2 regions of the Virgibacillus ihumii genome follow, and region 2 is predicted to be linked to the other one. Evidence: a T-box and tRNA genes for the amino acid it is inferred to sense, from the RefSeq annotation. Region 2 holds a T-box; the other holds one or more tRNA genes.

Region 1 (6,380 bases), 1.7 Mb from region 2:
ACAGGGATAATACGGTTACCCCTAACCTCAGGACAATCACCCTGTCTACTTTTTTTGCAATTTTGCCGGCGAAAATAAACGTAATCGGCTGCAGCAGATATATTCCCAAATTGTACATTGCGATTGTCACGTAATCACCGGATTGTTTCCATAAATAAATGTTAACAAATGTGTTGGACAGAAATATACCCAATGAGTATAGTCCGCCAATTACCAGCAGGAAAATTAAATCCCTGTCTATTTCGACTTTGCCAGCTATATTCTGGATACTCTTGTGCATATCAATTGCTCCCCTTTAACTGCTATTAGTTTGAGCAAATAGCAATTAGATATGCACACATATTTGTGCATTAAAAAGGTGCGGATATTGGTTATCCGCACCCAGCTAACTGTTAATTATTATTATTTTGCAGCATCATAATTTTTTGCAACTTCATCCCAGTTAACAACGTTCCAGAATGCAGCAACATAATCAGGACGCTTGTTTTGATACTTAAGGTAATATGCATGCTCCCAAACATCAAGACCAAGAACCGGCGTTTTGCCTTCCATCAATGGTGAATCCTGATTTGGTGTGCTGATTACTTCCACATCCCCGTTGTTTACAACAAGCCAAGCCCAGCCTGAACCGAAACGACCTTTTGCAGCAGTTTCAAATTCTTCTTTGAACTTGTCGAAGCTGCCGAATTTACCATTAATTTTGTCAGCAAGCTCGCCTGTTGGCTCGCCGCCGCCATTTGGTGACATCACTTTCCAGAATAGGCTATGGTTAACATGTCCGCCGCCATTGTTCCGAACAGCAGTACGAATATTTTCAGGTACAGAATCAATGCTGCTTACAAGATCTTCTACTGATTTATTCTGAAGATCCGCATTTCCTTCTACTGCGGCGTTCAGCTTTGTAACATAAGTATTATGATGCTTTGTGTGGTGGATATTCATTGTTTCTTTGTCGATTGTTGGTTCTAAAGCATCGTATGCATAAGGTAGTTCTGGTAATTCAAATTTTGCCATTATTAATTCCTCCCACAAAAATATGTTTTTAAAGGATTGAAAATTCAACCTTTTAAAGCAAGCCTATCAGAGCTATTCCGCACTTGCAAATTATTTGCATTCATAACAGTGCTGGTAATGATCAGCCCTATAATCGTTATATTCCCACATTTATAAAACTGAAACATATTGCATAAAAAAAACAAGCGATTAGCTTGTTTCAAGGATGGCTCCGGACGGAATCGAACCGCCGACACAGGGATTTTCAGTCCCTTGCTCTACCGACTGAGCTACAGAGCCGTATGTGATTGTAGTTTAATTCGTATTTAAGTACATCCTGAGCTTGGTTGGCTCGTCGTGTTGCAGGTTCTTTCAGTGACGCAGCACTCCTCGCAGGCCTTCTCTTAGAAGCTTATTCGTTGAAGCGGGCGGCTTGCTCTACCGACTAAGCTACAGAGCGGTATGTGATTGTAACGCGTTAAAATATGTATGGAGGAGGTAGAGGGATTCGAACCCCCGCGCGGTTTGACCCGCCTGTCGGTTTTCAAGACCGATCCCTTCAGCCAGACTTGGGTATACCTCCGAATTAAAATGGTGGACCCTGCAGGATTCGAACCTGCGACCGATCGGTTATGAGCCGATAGCTCTAACCAGCTGAGCTAAGGGTCCAAGTCTATTTTATGGGGCGACCGGTGGGGATCGAACCCACGTATGCCGGAGCCACAATCCGGTGCGTTAACCGCTTCGCCACGACCGCCGTTTATATGTAATTGAAATGGTAGCGGCGGAGGGGATCGAACCCCCGACCTCACGGGTATGAACCGTACGCTCTCGCCAGCTGAGCTACACCGCCATATGGCTCCACAGGCAGGAATCGAACCTGCGACTAATCGGTTAACAGCCGATCGCTCTACCGCTGAGCTACTGTGGAATAATCTAAAATATGTATAAGCTTTTGTTCGTGACGAAAAGGATTTTTATCAGCAACGAAATATAATTTACCATGTACGACAGATTATGTCAATAACTTTTACATTTTTTTGTTCACGAACGCTTATCCGCTTAATTAAACAACACTATATACTATAGCATGATTATGTTTGGTTTTCAATAATATTTGAAACACAATTTCAGGGTCTTTCAATTGCCTGTTTCACGTGCGATAGGACCCAGACACCTTATTGTGAACACAATTCGCACACGCAACAAAAAAAGAGAGAGGCAATAGCACCCCTCTTTTTCACTGCAAATTATTTATTCTCCCAGTACATCCTCAGCTATATTAACTGCGTGGTCACCAATTCGCTCAAGATTACTGATCATATCTACAAAGACAATCCCTGCAGACCCGTTACATAACCCTTCATTCATGCGAATGATATGCTTCTTGCGGTACGTGCGCTCCATTTTATCTATCTCTTCTTCTTTTTGAATAACTGCAAGCGCTTCTTCCCGATCATCTGATTCAAGTGCTTTGATGGATTGTTTGACTGTCATAATAGTCAAATCAAACATATTATTTAAATCATCCTGCGCCTGTTCAGTCAGTTTTACTTTATTTGATATTTTATAATCGATCAACTCAATAATGTTTTCAAAATGGTCACCAATTCGTTCAATATCCCGTACAGAGTCCATCAATGCCGTGTGTCGTGCACTTTCCAATTCAGACATGGATTCCGACGAAATACTGACCAGATATTTTGTGATTTCCTTATCAAGGTTGTTTAATGCCCCTTCGATCTGCATAGCCATGTCGGAATGTTTCTGAGATTTCGTTGTAAGATACTTATTTGTTTCCTCGAGACCGTTGTATGCATATTCACCCATACGGATAACTTCGGCTTTTGCCTGATCCAACGCCAGCGCTGATGACTGTTGAATAAAGATTGGATCCAGATGTTGAGGCTTATACTCAACTATTGTATCGTCTCCAGGAATCAGTTTTGTAACCAGCCATGCTAAACCTGCAATAAATGGAAATTGAATGATTGTATTAGTTAGATTAAAACTACCATGAGCAAAAGCTATCGTCATTTCCGGATTTAGATCCAGACTCGATTGCAGGAACATTACGAAATTTGTAAACAAACCTAATAACGTCAGGAAAATCGTTGTACCAATCAGGTTAAATGTAACGTGAACCAATGCTGCACGTTTTGCTGCTACACTTGTACCAATCGATGCCAGTACAGCAGTAATGGTTGTACCAATATTATCACCAAATAATACCGGTAATGCTGCTTTTAACTCAATAAGCCCCTCTGAAAATAACCCCTGCAGGATTCCAATGGTTGCACTGGAACTTTGTACGACAACTGTAAATAACGTTCCAATCACAACTCCCAAAATCGGGTTCTCACTCATGTTTAACGTTAATTCATGGAAAGATTCAAGATTTTCCAGTGGTGCCATTGCTTCACCCATGAATTTCAACCCTAAGAAAAGTGCCCCAAACCCGAAAATAGCTTGTCCTACGTTTGTGACTTTCTGATTTTTAAAGAAGAAAATCAGGAAACACCCAACAGCTACAATCGGTAATGCATACGTTTCTAAATCAATACCAATTATAAATGCAGTTACGGTTGTACCGATGTTCGCACCCATAATGATACCAATTGCCTGTCTAAGTGTCAGGAAGCCAGCGTTTACCAAGCCTACCGTTAATACAGTTGTACTCGAACTGCTCTGTATCAAGATTGTAACAACCGCACCGGTTAAAACACCAAGAAACGGATTACTGGTAAATTTATCGAGAATGTTGCGCAACCGATCACCAGCTGACTTCTGTAAACCGTCCCCCATAAATTTTATACCTAATAGGAAAATACCCAAACCACCGACAAACTGAAATATTAACTGCTGCAGATCGATTTCCAAAAGTTACTCCATCCTTTCATTTAAATAATACTCATAATCATGCCTTCACCATTATTAATGGATTATTGATTATTTGTAAAGGATAAGGATACAAATTTAACATTAAATTTACATTTCTCGACACTTCTATAATTATTTAGTACCCGAACACCATACATTTAATGCAGAAAAAGAAAAAAACACTCAAAAACATGACGTCATTGAGTATTTTTCTCTGCTTCCTTCGTATTAATTTTTTCAACCAAAATGCGCGTCCCATCCACTTGAACCACTTTAATTTTAGTTTTCTCGGGTATCCACTGCCCATTGGAGACAGCGCTGTAATATTTGTTGTTGACCTGAATGGTTCCAACCGGACGCAGGTTATTCATCGTCTCTCCTTCCTGATTCAGTAAATCGGCATACTCATTATTCAAACTGTTATAACCTTTTTCTGAAGTGAGCTTATCCATTAAGGTTATTTTTGTCCACATATCCCGTCGTTTGAACACTTTCAAAAAGAAAAATGAAGAGCCTCCGCCAACCAGAACACCGATGACCGCATAAAGACCGGCATTAAGGTTCGGAGCCGTAACAGCTACGGCAATCAGCATGCATGCCAGACCTAAAGTTGCCAGGGTACCGTCATTAACCAGCTTCCCATCAATAATAATAAGTAATAATCCGATAAAATAAACAATAAGCATAATGATAAAGGAGCCTGTTTCGAGATATGCAGCAAAATAGACGGTGATGAAGGCTATCCCCATAAGTCCAAAGAACCCCCGCATATTAACCAACATCTCACCGATTAAAAAAAGTGTGCCGAAACCGGTAATCACAAAGCCAATCCAGTCCAATGAGAATACATCCATGTACGTGAACCTCCTTTTTCCTATCAGTAATAGTACGTTAAAACACAAGTAAATGTTTCAAAAAAGGGGCAACAAATCATGAATCCACTCATAAAATTCGGATTATTTATATTCGTATTGTTATTTATTATAAGTATGCATAAAGATTTAACCGTGGGATCGCTTGAAAAAGATTTAAATCATTCTTCCGAGGATAACATCACTTCAAGAGCTACAATACATTCACAAGCTGTTCGCATAAAAGTGCATGAAGGTGAAACAGTCTTGTCCATTGTTGAACAGATTAACCAGGAATCTGTGCAAACCCTCGATGTGAAGCAGATTGTAGCTGACTTCAAAGAATTAAATCCCGATGCAAAACCATTACAAATAAAAGCTGGTAACTATTACTTCTTCCCGTTTTATGAGAAGGGCGCCGGTAATTTTTAGAAAACCTGGTTGTCACCAAGTATTCGGCAACGGCCTGTCTGCCAAAAGAAAAGAGGCTGATTATAATTTCTAATCAGCCTCCCTTCCCTATACAAATGGGAGCACAAATAATGTGATGATAATGGATGCTGCACCGGCAATAATGGCAATATTACCCAATGTGTCAGCACCTTTGCTTCTCGAAATGAAACCTAAAATTATCCCTGCAGCGCCAAGAATGATTGGCATAACAAAGAATGAAATAACAGATAATGCAGCACCTATCCAGCCGTATGCACTGATTACATCTTCATCATGATTGGCATCATTTGTTACATCGTCGGCTGTCATTTCTGCAGCAAATTCTTCATCCCTTGTACTTCGTGGATCTCTGGTATTTATTCCTCGTCCATTCATATTTGTTGCCGCAATATCCTGGTCATCAAGTCGGTTTCTTTGGGACTCCCTCGCATCATTGTTACGTGTTTCTCGGGACTCATCCATATTTAAAACCTCACTTTCCTTTTTTGAGGTGCAAGCTTAGTTTATGGAGTAAACCGAAAAATAATAATGTAAGTTAATGGAATGGAACATTTTTGTAAACAAATTATGGGGATTTTGCATAGACTGACTAAGCGATACATGTAAAGGAGCATGAACATGACAAATTTCATAAAAGAACTTATTATGAATAAGCTAAAGCAATTATCAGCAAAAGAACTGCTTCACTACAGTAAACAATATGGTTTCAGTATAAGTTACAACCAAGCAAAACAGATTGAATCCTATTTAAAACAAAATAAAGTTGATCCATTCAGTGAAACAGGAAGGAAAAAATTATATAAAGACCTGACACAGATTACGGATCAGAGCACCGCACAGAAAGCACAGCGATTGTTCGAAAAAATGATTCAGGAGCACGGATTGGAGTATTTATTTTGATTGGATAAAAAAGCAAGGAATAACACCATAACGGCGTTATTCCTGCATTTATTGTTTTACAATATTATTTTTTAAATCAGGGATAAAATTACCATCTTTAATCATTTCAATTTCAAATTTATATGGCGGTTTCTTATTCTTTTTATCTTCCCCAACATACGGCGTTTCCAGAATCTTAGGTAATTCGCTCAATTGCGGATGTGTGATTACATAATGCAATGCATCAAATCCGATATGACCAAAGCCGATATTTTCGTGCCTGTCCTTTTGTGCTCCCTGCACATTTTTACTGTCGTTCACGTG
Region 2 (6,380 bases):
ACATCCATTGTCAAACATAATTCCACAAAGAATTTATTTATAAAATGGACATCGGGCCACACAACCGGGTGGCCCGAAAATCCGTTTCTTATTTGATTACTTGTTTACCGCCCATATACGGCTGCAACACTTCCGGAACAACAACAGATCCATCCTCCTGCTGATAATTTTCCAAAATAGCAGCTACCGTACGTCCAATAGCCAGGCCGGATCCATTCAGTGTATGGACAAATTCAGGCTTTCCCTTTTCCTCCCGGCGGAAACGAATGCCGGCCCGTCTTGCCTGAAATGCCTCAAAATTCGAGCAGGAAGAAATTTCACGGTATGTTTCCTGAGTTGGAATCCATACCTCAATATCGTATTTCTTCGCGGCTGTAAATCCTAAATCACCAGTACACATGCTCATCACACGATATGGCAGTTCCAGCAGCTGGAGGACTTTTTCGGCATGACCAGTCAATTCCTCCAATGTTTCATAGGATTCTTCCGGCTTTGTGAAATGGACAAGCTCTACTTTATTGAATTGATGCTGACGGATTAATCCACGTGTATCTCTTCCGGCAGAACCTGCTTCAGAGCGAAAATTAGCGCTGTATGCTGCATATCGCTTCGGAAGATCATCGTTTGCCAGAATCTCATCACGGTGGAAATTCGTCACTGGAACTTCAGCTGTCGGGATCAGGAAATAATCCCACTCTTCCAGTTTAAAGACATCTTCTGCAAATTTCGGCAGCTGACCGGTACCAGTCAGGCTTCCACGATTAACAATCTGCGGCGGCATCATCTCTGTATAACCATGTTCGTCTGCATGCAGGTCCATCATGAAATTGATTAATGCACGTTCCAGTCTTGTACCCAAGCCCTTGTAAAACACAAAACGGCTTCCGGTTACTTTGGCTGCACGTTCAAAGTCAAGAATATCCAAGTCAGCAGCAATGTCCCAATGTGGTTTTTCCTCAAAATCAAATGTTGGAATATCGCCCCATTTACGTGCTTCCACATTGTCGTCTTCATCTTCACCGACAGGCACCGTCTCATGCGGGATATTCGGAATGGAAAGCATCATATGATTCAGCTTTTCCTCAATTTCCTTCAGCTCCCGATCAAGTTGGGAAATCTGTTGACCCACTTCACGCATTTCCTTAATAGCAGGTTCAGCATCCTTTTTTTCCTTTTTCAAGACCGAAATCTGTTTGGAAGCTTCATTCTTTTTTGCCTTCAATTTTTCGGTCTCTGCAATTAACTCGCGGCGGCGTGCATCAAGTTCACCGAATTTGTCCAATTCGGATAAGTCTTCACCGCGATGAGCCAGCTTTTCCTTAACCACTTCAAAATTATTACGCAAATACTTCATATCCAGCATAATTAATTCCTCCTTTTAGCAAATAAAAAACTCCCGTCCCTGCATAAAACAGGGACGAGAGTGTTGCTTCCCGCGTTGCCACCCTAATTGAAGAGAAAAACTCCTCCGGCTCGAACAAACATAACGGCTGTTAACCGGGTTTGCCTACTCCATTGTTCAGCAAACCAGTTTAAGGATGGATTCTCCACAATGCCTATATCGGTTTTCAGCCGCCACCGACTCTCTTCAATAAGCATTCCGGGTACTAATTCCTTGCATAACTGATCATATATTATGATATATCATACCCAATTACCTGCTAAGATGCAAGTGTTTTTAACGATTGTTCCACCATTTGGGCAAAATATTCAATAAAACGATTATCATCGGTCAATTCAGGATGAAATGCCGTGCACAAATAATTTCCCTGTTGTGCCGCTACAATACGGTCCTGATACGATGCAAGTACGTCTACCTCAGGCTCGGCATCCACTATATACGGTGCCCGGATAAATATTGCATTGACATGTTCACCAATGTGTTTCACCGACAAATCCGCTTCAAAACTGGCGACCTGACGGCCAAATGCATTACGGGCAACCTTCATATTCATTAAACCTAAATGAGCACTTTCCTGCCCTTCAATTTCACTAGCCATCAAAATCAGGCCGGCACATGTGCCAAATATAGGTTTACCCTGGTTGCCAAATTCCCGGATTGCCTCAAAAAAGTCATAGCTGTCAATCAGCCGGCGCATCGTTGTACTTTCACCGCCGGGAAGAATCAGCCCATCAATTGCATCAAGCTGCTCCTTACGCTTAATTTCAACACCTTGTGCACCTGCTTCTTCTATTGAACGGATATGTTCGCGCACAGCCCCTTGTAATGCGAGTACACCTATTGCAGTCATCGTAATTCCTTCTTTCTTATTCGCTGCGATCCTGCATGCGGTCATGAGGTTCCAATGTACTCATTTCCAGACCCTTCATTGCAGTACCCAGACCTTTGGAAAGTTCGCCAATCAATTGATAATCGGTATAATGTGTTGTCGCTTCAACAATAGCTTTTGCGAATTTTTCCGGATTATTTGATTTAAAAATTCCGGATCCGACAAATACACCATCCGCACCGAGCTGCATCATTAATGCCGCATCAGCTGGCGTTGCCACACCACCGGCTGCAAAGTTCACTACTGGCAGGCGGCCTTCTTCCTTAATTTCCAGTAACAGGTTATATGGCGCACCGATTTCTTTTGCGAATGTCATGACTTCATCTTCTGACATCGACGTCAGCTTCCGTATTTCCGATTGTACCTGGCGCATATGGCGGACAGCCTCAACAATATTCCCTGTACCTGGTTCACCTTTTGTACGCAACATGGAAGCACCTTCGCCAATACGGCGGGCAGCTTCACCCAGGTTACGGCAGCCGCAAACAAATGGTACTGTATAATCGGATTTCTTTAAATGAAACTCCTCGTCAGCAGGCGTCAATACTTCACTTTCATCGATATAGTCAACACCCATTGCTTCAAGAACACGAGCTTCAACAATATGGCCGATTCGTGCCTTTGCCATAACCGGAATGGATACCGCATTCAGGACTTCCTCGGTAACTTCCGGACTTGCCATGCGGGCAACCCCGCCGGCAGCACGAATATCGGATGGAACCCGCTCCAGAGCCATTACCGCTACTGCACCGGCTTCCTCAGCAATTTTAGCTTGTTCCGCATTGACAACGTCCATAATGACGCCGCCCTTTTGCATTTCTGCCATACCACGTTTAACGCGATCAGTACCTGTATTTGTCATTTTATTTCCCCCTCGGTATATTTAAATTCTTTTACGTTAAAACCATCCTTTTACAGTATCCACGATCGAACCGAATAAATTGGAGAAGAAACTTCCAATGGATCCTAATGTAAGCATGAACCAGTTATCTTTCTCCACTTTTTCCTGTGCGACTAACGCAACAGTTTGTTTATTTTGATCGGGAAAGATATAACCGTAATCCGCATTGCCATTGTAAACAAGTTCAGCGGTCCCTATTTTTTCGCCTTTTTCAACTGGGGCCTTAAGTTCACCGTTTTTATTCAGTTTTTCTTTATTTATATGATATTTAATGCTGTATTTCTTATCTTCTCCCTGTTTAACAGGGGCCTTAAATGCTGCTTTTGTGGCTATTTCAACAGTATCTTTCTTTCCTTTGGAAACCGGAATAACAGATTTATCTTTCAGCTGGTAACCTTTCGAGAATACTTCTTTTGTTTCAAAATTATTGAACGCATAATCGTACAATTTTTCCGTTTCCTGAAAACGTTCGCCTTTACTGTCTGTTTTCATCACAACCGAAATAAATCGCTGACCATTTTTCTCAACAGTTCCGGTGAAACAATATCCGGCAAGGTCAGTGTAGCCGGTTTTCAGTCCGTCTACTCCTTCATATTTAAACTGTTTCAGGTATGTTGCTTTATGTGGAAGCATCCAGTTCAGATTTTCCACTTTATAGCCTTCAAATTTTGTTTCAGTCATACTTGTATATTCCATTGCTTCCGGATGATCCTTAATCAAATTGTACGCAAGCAGGGCTGCTGACCTTGCTGAAAGTAAGTTGTTTGCATTCGGATCGGTACCTTTTGGAACATTATCACCGAGCCATTCATTTGATAGTCCGGTGGAATTTACAAATTTATAATCGGGTAAGCCCATTTCCTCTGCTTTCTTATTCATCATTTTAACAAATTCGCCTTCAGAGCCGGCAACCAGTTCTGCAAGTGCAATTGTTGCACCGTTATCTGAAAAGATTGCCATCGCTTTATATAAATCTTTCACTTTATATGGTTTGCCCTTCGTCAGGCCGATTCCCGAAAAAGTTGGGTCAGCAGAGATACTGTAGGCGTAATCACTGACTTGAGTCGTTGTATCCCAGCTAATTTGACCGGATTGAATGGCTTCCAACACTAAATATTCAGTCATCATTTTGGTCATACTTGCTGGAGGCAATTTCATATCAGGATTTTTAGCATATACTATTTTTCCTGTCTCAGCATCAACCAAAATAGCTGATTCTGCTTCTATGTTTAACGATCCTGCTGCCTGTGCAGAAAATGGCTGTGCAATAACTGCAGTCATCATAAAAACTGCAATCAGTAAAAATAACAATCCTTTTTGTAGCGTATGTTTCACTTTTCTTTAACCTCCAACATAAAATGATTTTTATACTTCTTTTCTAGTAAAATAGGAAGCACTTTGATATTTTACCATAAAAAATAATGAAAAAATAGACGGGGAATTATCCCCATCTTAGAAAACTTCATAGATAAATTATACTATTTTTAATTCGAAACCCTTTTAAAGCAAGCTTTACACTTATTCGGCGAATCCGGCATTTTCTTCAAAAAATTAAAATGAATAATTCGGTGCTTCTTTCGTAATCTGCACATCATGTGGATGGCTCTCCCGCAATCCTGCATTGGAGATTTTGATGAAACGTGCGTCATGGCGTAATGCATTAATTGAAGGAGTTCCGCAATAACCCATTCCGGCACGTAGTCCACCGGCTAATTGATGGATTGTATCAGCAAGCGGTCCTTTGTATGCTGTTCTTCCTTCAATACCTTCAGGAACGAGTTTTTTAGCATCCTCTGAATCCTGGAAGTAGCGATCTTTTGAACCTGCTTTCATCGCACCGACTGAGCCCATGCCGCGGTATACTTTATATTGTCTTCCCTGGAAAATTTCCGTTTCCCCGGGGCTCTCTGCTACACCTGCAAACAGACTGCCAAGCATCACTGCACTTGCCCCGGCTGCCAATGCCTTGACAATATCACCGGAATATTTGATACCACCATCGGCAATCACAGCTGCACCATATTCTTCAGCAGCCTGGGCACAATCATAAACAGCTGTGATCTGCGGGACCCCGACACCGGCAACAACACGTGTAGTACAGATGGAACCAGGTCCAATGCCGACTTTTACTACTGTCGTCCCGGCTTCAATCAATGCTTTTGTCGCTTCAGCAGTTGCAACATTTCCAGCGATGATATCCAATTCAGGATACGCTTCCCGAACCAATCGTATTTGATCGAGTACGCCTTTGGAATGCCCATGCGCCGTATCGATTACAATTGCATCAACACCGGCATCAACCAGTTTTTCGATACGTTTCAGTGCGTCACCGGTAACACCAACCGCAGCACCGGCAAGTAATCTGCCCTGCGAATCTTTTGCTGCATTAGGGAATTCGATGACTTTTTCAATATCCTTAATTGTAATTAAACCTTTTAACATTCCGTTATCATCAACTAAAGGCAATTTTTCAATTTTGTGTTGCTGTAACAGGTGTTCCGCTTCATCCAATGTTGTACCAACAGGAGCAGTTACAACATTTTCACTGGTCATAACCTCTTTAATCGGAATAGAGTAATCCTGTACAAAACGTAAATCACGGTTTGTAATAATGCCTACGAGTATTTGCTCATCGATATTATTGACGATGGGGACACCAGAAATGCGGAATTTTCCCATCAGATGTTCTGCATCGTAAACCTGATGTTCCGGTGTTAAAAAGAAAGGATTGGTGATAACCCCACTTTCGGAACGCTTAACCTTGTCTACCTGCTCCGCCTGATCCTCAATCGACATATTTTTATGAATAATACCCAAACCGCCTTGTCGCGCCATTGCAATTGCCATTTCCGCTTCCGTAACAGTATCCATACCGGCACTGATGAACGGGGCCTTTAACTTAATATTATCCGACAAGTCTGTACTGATCTTTACATCCTTTGGAAGAACCTCAGATTCGGCAGGCATCAGCAATACATCATCAAACGTCAGCCCTTCTTTGGAAAACTTATCCTCGCGCATGTTTTTTCCTCCTCCTGTTCATTAATTATATATTGTTAAATGATTATAAATCATCAAATGGGCCAAACTATACATGTTTCTATTGTTATATACAATACGCCAACAAACGCGCTTTTTCAACAGGATAATCAGGTCATGAAAAAAGAAAATAGATTCAAAATATTTGA

What was found. The T-box of region 2 lies ahead of serS (serine--tRNA ligase). A T-box ahead of a tRNA ligase gene usually reads a tRNA of that ligase, here a tRNA-Ser.
Region 1: it has a tRNA-Ser gene. The T-box ahead of serS (serine--tRNA ligase) is inferred to sense a tRNA for this amino acid. The anticodon was not compared.

Annotation. Positions count from the first base shown of each region.
Region 1 is NZ_CACVAN010000001.1:1,033,248-1,039,627, forward strand. Features, by position in the region: gene HUX68_RS05160 (MFS transporter) at 1-280, opposite strand, end outside; gene sodA (superoxide dismutase SodA) at 403-1,014, opposite strand; tRNA gene HUX68_RS05170 (tRNA-Phe) at 1,221-1,293, opposite strand; tRNA gene HUX68_RS05175 (tRNA-Ser) at 1,484-1,576, opposite strand; tRNA gene HUX68_RS05180 (tRNA-Ile) at 1,586-1,662, opposite strand; tRNA gene HUX68_RS05185 (tRNA-His) at 1,675-1,750, opposite strand; tRNA gene HUX68_RS05190 (tRNA-Met) at 1,770-1,846, opposite strand; tRNA gene HUX68_RS05195 (tRNA-Asn) at 1,850-1,924, opposite strand; gene HUX68_RS05200 (Na/Pi cotransporter family protein) at 2,248-3,873, opposite strand; gene HUX68_RS05205 (NfeD family protein) at 4,071-4,727, opposite strand; gene HUX68_RS05210 (hypothetical protein) at 4,806-5,156, shown strand; gene HUX68_RS05215 (hypothetical protein) at 5,244-5,639, opposite strand; gene HUX68_RS05220 (DUF2624 domain-containing protein) at 5,796-6,077, shown strand; gene HUX68_RS05225 (deoxyribonuclease IV) at 6,126-6,380, opposite strand, start outside.
Region 2 is NZ_CACVAN010000001.1:2,699,937-2,706,316, reverse strand. Features, by position in the region: gene serS (serine--tRNA ligase) at 89-1,363, opposite strand; T-box leader at 1,411-1,630, opposite strand; gene pdxT (pyridoxal 5'-phosphate synthase glutaminase subunit PdxT) at 1,662-2,252, opposite strand; gene pdxS (pyridoxal 5'-phosphate synthase lyase subunit PdxS) at 2,269-3,153, opposite strand; gene HUX68_RS12960 (serine hydrolase) at 3,190-4,527, opposite strand; gene guaB (IMP dehydrogenase) at 4,744-6,213, opposite strand.